Linked DNA regions of Cytobacillus sp. IB215665. The protein of the gene in region 2 binds, or shares a complex with, the protein of the main gene of each other region. Links are inferred from orthologs where the notes say so. Each region holds a gene or a part of one and is shown on either strand. Other genes may lie near its edges.

Region 1 (3,177 bases), 220 kb from region 2 along the record:
TATGGGATTAGAACAGCCTTTAGAGAGGAAAAGATCCTAAGATAACATGTATTATGTATAGTACGAAAAGCATCCATTAACTTAACAAACTAACCGCCTTAAACAACCTTCTGAAGCCTGTCTAAGTGATCATAAAACGTATTAATGACAAAGGAGTTTATTTTAAATAAATTCAAAATGTTGAATTCCCTTTTGACAAACAAAAAACTAGGAAGTCTGGCTCCCTAGTTTTTTATTATTCTTCTACGTCTTCTATAAGAAAATCAGGATTTAAATCTTCAAACTCTTCATCATCCAATTCCTCATCGTCTAACTCTTCATCATCCCATTCTTCTTCTTCGAACTCTCCATCAGGATCAATGACAACCCAGACTTTCGTTTCTCCAATTACTTCCGCTAGAAATTCCCGCTCCACTTGAACGATTACTTTATTACCATTTGGAGAAATAGTCGCTTCCAAAGTATTAGGCTGCTGCAGAACTTTTGCTACAACTTCTTGACCACCGTCTAAATAATTTTCATCTTTGTATTTTAATTTGATCACATCTGTATATGCAACTTTTTCTGTTACGACTTCTGTTTTCGTATTATCACTGAATGAATACCATACATTAATGTCATAAGTACCATCTAATTCAACAGTTGAATCTCGTTTTTTTGCCTCATATTGGTGGTTTATAATCCAACAACCTAAAATACTAGTAGGTTTATGGGACGGAGAAAATGTGTGTGTAGCTTGGGTGAACTTACGCCCTCTTCCTATTACAGCTTTAGTAATAATTTCTCTATGTTGTGACATACAAGTATACCCTCCTCAATCAATCTTCTTTCCATCCTATGCAGGGCAAATGACTATTGTGCCTATTACAAAAACAATTATGTGATGTATTAAATATAGCCGTATAGTTCATTGTATGTCGCAAAATCTAGATATGTACCTATTTTTAAAATTTATTTAGAAAAAAAGCGTAGACGGATTTGTTCATTTACCCGAAGTTATCTTTTGACATAAGTTCAATAGGTGTGATTGACTCTTGAATATAGAGAACACGGAAGCTTCGTAATCTTTGGAGTTATATAATATGTAGGATTTTAACTTTAAGTGTGAGTGTTATAGTGTTCGTGAAGAGACTTGAGTTTGATCTACAATAATTAGCTTCGTAGACTTTGTTGCATTTTTTACTAAATTTGATCAGTTAGTAGCTATTAATTAATGGCTCTTTTCGTCTTTGTTGCTATTGTTATCTTTTAATTCCAAAAAAGTGGTTTACATTGTTAGTCATCGTTGTACAGAAAAATGATGCCAAAAAGAACAATCCATGTAAAAACTGCCTAATTAATTGTTACCGTCTTCAGAAAAAAAGATACCAGGAATGATATATATATTCGTATTTAACTTTTTGTGACATTCAACAATCCATACAAAGAAAGCCACCTGCTAGCTAATCTATTCAATTATCAACGAAAAAGAGCATTGAAATATATCCAATGCTCTCTTACCTTAAATAATAGATTGCTTAAAAGCTTAGTGACAACTGCTTCCACTACTTGCTTTAACTTTTGAGCCTGTCTCTCCACGGAGTACATCTCCACCGGTAGAGATAATTATTTCATCAGTAACTGTATTCGTAATTGTTGATGCAACAAGTTGAAGTAAATCATTCACATGAATTTGCGATGATTTAAATTCCTGAACGATTGGCAATTCATCTATTTCAGCATGAAGTTTATCAATTTTTTCTTCCACTTGTTTTAATGCCTCATGCTTACCATAATGTTGAAAATTAACTGCTTGTTTTTGCAAGCTCTTAATCAAAGCAATTGTTTCTCTTACTTTTTGATTTTCGTTAATTTTTTCTTCCGTTTGTTTAAACAGTTCTACTTCTTCAGTATCCGCGATCATCTTCGCTAAATCACGAGCACGTGCAACAAGATCGTCTTTAGTATACTTAGTCATCTTAATTCACCCCTGCTACTTCTTCTATCAATTCTCCATCTAATGTCCATGTTTTTGCTTGTGTGATCTTCACTTTTACAATTTGACCAATAACTGATTTAGGAGCTCTAAAATTAACAAGCTTATTCTTTTCTGTGTAACCCGCAAGCACTTCTGGATTATTTTTACTTTCACCCTCTACAAGTACTTCAACGATTTTACCTTCATGTTCTTTCATTTTTATAGCAGAAAATTCATTTACGAGTGCATTTAGTCTCTGCAAACGATCTTTCTTCACTTCCATCGGAATATTATCTTGCATCTTAGCTGCTGGAGTACCCTCTCTAGGTGAATAAATAAATGTATACGCAGAATCAAATCCAACTTCACGATACAATGATAGGGTTTCCTCAAATTGTTCGTCTGTTTCATTCGGGAATCCTACTATGATATCAGTCGTTAATGATACTGATGGAATAGCTTCTTTTATTTTTCTTACTAATTCTAAATAATGTTCACGAGAATATTTACGTGCCATAATTTTCAACACATCAGTACTCCCAGATTGAACAGGTAAATGAATATGGTCGACTAAATTTCCGCCTTTAGCTAATACTTCTATCAGGCGATCATCAAAGTCACGAGGATGGCTAGTAGTAAAACGGATACGAGCAACATCAATTTTTCTTAGTTCGTCCATTAATTCTCCTAACCCATAGTCCATATCTTCCAAATCTTTACCATATGCATTCACATTTTGGCCTAAGAGTGTAATTTCCTTGTAACCATTCCTAGCTAAGTGACGAACTTCTTCAATAATGTCTTCAGGTCGTCTACTGCGCTCTTTTCCACGAGTATATGGCACGATACAGTAAGTACAGAACTTGTCACAGCCATACATAATATTGACCCAAGCTTTAATATCCCCTTTACGCACTTTCGGGAGATTTTCGATAACATCCCCTTCTTTTGACCATACTTCAACAACCATCTCTTTGCTAAGCATAGCTTCTTTAACAATCTGTGGTAATCGGTGAATATTATGAGTTCCAAATATCATATCAACATGATGGTGTTTTTGTAATATTTTATTGACAACCGATTCTTCTTGCGACATACATCCGCAAACACCTAATAATACGTTAGGATTGTTCTTTTTTAAATGCTTAAGATGACCAAGTTCACCAAATACTTTATTCTCAGCATTTTCTCGTATCGCACATGTATTTAATAGAATAATA
Region 2 (3,175 bases):
CGCCAACACTTCTGTTAAGAAGGATTGATTTCAGGACTTTCAAAATCCATTCATCATTTTCATCATAAGAAAAAGACTCAAATAAAACCTTCTCTATATAACCTTCTTCAATAAAATTAACATCATCTTTATCATGAATGATTAACGACGGTGTAATAACCAAATCCTCACCAGGAATGTTTAATATCGTTAATGGAGGTGCAGATGGCATACGTGTTATCCATGGGGCATTTAATATTTCAACTTGATTCCCTTCATTAACATAATATGTAATTTCATCAACCTCTTCACTATCCAATTGTTTGTTTGTCCAAAATATTGGAGGTGAATCAATATCGACATATTCCCATGCATAAAAATCTATATTCTCTTTAGAAATAAATTTCTGCAGCGAAGCACCTGTCACCCAAGTCCCTCGAGGTGAATGATCTTCAATAATTTCTAATCGAGTATTTTTCAATTGTTCAGAGTGAAGGTTTATTGACCAATTTTCCAACAAGAAAGAATGTAAGGAACTATCAATTGAGATATGGTATGTAAAAATGATATATTGCTCATTACCATTCATTAAGGTAATATTATTGTCATTATAAACAATCTGGCATTGCTCTCCATCTTCTGTTTCACAAAACATTTGCTCTTGCTCAATAACTGATGGAATTGATAATTCGTACATCGGTTGTACTAAACCATTATACGATTGTGTTACAACTAATGAGTTATCTTTCCGCACAATCTGAATTGTTTCATTTAACTGGACATTATTAGGCGTCATCATTACTTTTTGTTCTGTATTTCCAGTGTAAGAAAACCATTGCAATATGATGAGTGCCAAACTTACAGTTGATAAAAGAAAAAGAATTGCATACAATGAACGTCTCATAACTATCTCCTAACTCATAACAACAACTAGAGTATGATTATTTTATCATAATCACACTCTTTGTTACTCATAAAATATAGATAACCCCTTCCATGTTGGGAGGGGCTATAGTCCTAATTTATAGTCATATTCTTTAGCTTCATCAGGTTTAGAATTTTCAAATTCTATCTTCAAAAACGGCTTATGAGATACCTCGACCTTTTTAACAAATGAAAGACCATTTAATTTATTGCACATATGGTCTACTTCAGACATATCACAATATAGGACTACATACTTTAAACGTTTTGATACATAATGTACGTTCCCATACTTTCTTAATAATTTTGCTTGTTTTAATGAAAAAAGCCATACTATAATCCCTTGTCTTTTGGAAAACATTACAATACTCCCCCGCTTGATTATTGATCTAGTGACAACCGCAGCTCCCACCTACACCACAACCACCTCCACAGCTAGAAGCAGCATCAAAGTATGGATTACCTGTAGGAACTTTAATTGAATCAGAGACGGTCTTTCCAATAATAATGCTAATTTCATCCAATAACACTTGAATGGAGTTCTCAGCTTTTTTAAACTCAGAAATGATTTCGTTTAAATCTACCTCACGTTTTATCTCTCTTACTTCTCGAGAGATTTTTTTGTAATCAGGATGATATTTTCCAAAACGTTGAACATCTTCGTACTGTTCTTTTATATTAACAAATTTATCGATTAACGATTGAGCAACCTCGTTCTTCTTCAATTTATTTAAACAAATATTATAGTTTTCAAAAACCTCTGAATCAAGAATCATCTTTGATAATTCTTCAGCCCCATCAATAATTTCGACTGTTTCTAAAGTTGCAAGCATGATCACACCTCCATTCATTATCATAACATATTCTCATAACACGTGTATCTTTCCTTTTATTTTTTACGAGGCTGTTTTTGATTGATATTTTTCGTACTAAGGAACATACACATTTATAATACTATAGCTTAATGGCAACCTATCCTTTATAAACCAATGACAATGCAATGAAGTCTATGATCATTTTGTATAATTAACAACAAAGCTTTTAAAAAGAGCCTTTTACAAACAATATAATTATTTGATCGTAACTTGAAATTCCTTTGTTTGTTGGTAGCTAGTAGAATCATTATGAACAAGATCAATTTTTATATTGTATGTTCCTTTAGGTAAACCTTTAATAACAAATGCTGCTGTAGAAATTGTTTCCACTTTCTTATTATTGACAAAGACCTCAATATGTCCTTCACCATTTTTATTTGCCTTTTTTTCCTTTTGGAAAACAAAATTAGGTACATAACACTCAACGTACACATCTTGTCCTTTCACAAGGTGTGTGATAGATATCTTAGACGTAGTTTGTTGTGTAGTGGCCTGAATCGCAACCTTATCTAGGTTGTTATCACGTACACTTAATACTGTAACATCCGTTTCTGGAGTAGGTTTTTCATTTCCACATGCTTGAATAATCGACATAGCTAACAATAAATATATTGTGAACATTTTCATGTAATCACTCCTTTACAACATTATTGTTAGCTATGATTAGAGAAATTCATTCATTTTTTTGCAAAAAAAAAAACTAAGACAGAGACTAGCTACTTTGATCTGTTTGAAAAAAATTAGCTAACATAGAAAACATTTGAAAAGAGTTAGAAAATGAATCAAGCCTATGTTGAAAAGTCTTTCCATAATACGATCTAGCTTCATTTTCAAAAACTTTTATCGATTCAGGATTCCTCGAGAGTTTGCGGTACCAAATCGGTTGAACTCGTATAAAATGCTGTAGCTCTTTGTTTGACTGTATATATTCATAAATTGTAGGTCTCATAGTTTTTCCAACTCACTTTTTTAATCTTTTCGAAACGAAAAAGGAGTAAGGTCGCTCGTTACCTGCTGTTGCTTCAGCTCTGGCTGAAATTGTTGTAAAACACTTTGAAGGGTAGTGATCGCCTCTCCAAATGTATTTAAATGTTGCTCAACTTGATTTAAGTCCATATTTTTTAAGGAAGATAAAAAAGTTCCTAAAATCTCTGGCTTAGTTTCATTATTGTCTTCACTACTGTCGTTACTATTGCGTCCTTTATATTCATCCCACATTTCATCATCATCACCAAATAAATACCAGTCTTCAAAAAATTCTTGCCATGTCTTCTCACCTTGTCGTACTTCACTGATGAGTTTAGGATGTTGTTTAACAAATTCTTTAAACTTCTTAACATCAGGGTGGGCTCGTTTTTCCATCTCATTCACCTCATATACACTAGTACCTAATATAA

The links.
Region 1: the proteins of SLH52_RS07155 (region 2) and SLH52_RS08175 are in contact, whole or in part, in a crystal structure (PDB 6PRK), measured with the Bacillus subtilis proteins. The link is inferred for Cytobacillus sp. IB215665 from one-to-one orthologs.

Annotation. Positions count from the first base shown.
Region 1 is NZ_JAXBME010000004.1:394,517-397,693, reverse strand. The notes cover bases 242-3,075. They hold SLH52_RS08175 (RicAFT regulatory complex protein RicA family protein), read right to left. Parts: upstream 1,958-3,075; coding sequence 1,526-1,957; downstream 242-1,525. Other genes in these bases: miaB (tRNA (N6-isopentenyl adenosine(37)-C2)-methylthiotransferase MiaB), read right to left, coding at 1,959-3,075; SLH52_RS08180 (outer spore coat protein CotE), read right to left, coding at 242-799. Outside these bases: more of SLH52_RS08180, read right to left, coding at 236-241; more of miaB, read right to left, coding at 3,076-3,177. UniProt on the Bacillus subtilis protein: May work together with YlbF to regulate community development.
Region 2 is NZ_JAXBME010000004.1:172,893-176,067, reverse strand. What follows is about bases 15-2,846. They hold SLH52_RS07155 (YlbF family regulator), read right to left. Parts: upstream 1,737-2,846; coding sequence 1,293-1,736; downstream 15-1,292. Other genes in these bases: SLH52_RS07140 (YlbD family protein), read right to left, coding at 2,748-2,846; SLH52_RS07145 (YlbE-like family protein), read right to left, coding at 2,491-2,727; SLH52_RS07150 (hypothetical protein), read right to left, coding at 1,974-2,405; SLH52_RS07160 (YlbG family protein), read right to left, coding at 989-1,264; SLH52_RS07165 (stalk domain-containing protein), read right to left, coding at 15-883. In the rest of the region: more of SLH52_RS07165, read right to left, coding at 1-14; more of SLH52_RS07140, read right to left, coding at 2,847-3,140. UniProt on the Bacillus subtilis protein: Regulates sporulation prior to stage II. Positively controls the competence regulator ComK at a post-transcriptional level. May modulate the translation, stability or activity of ComS. May work together with YmcA to regulate community development.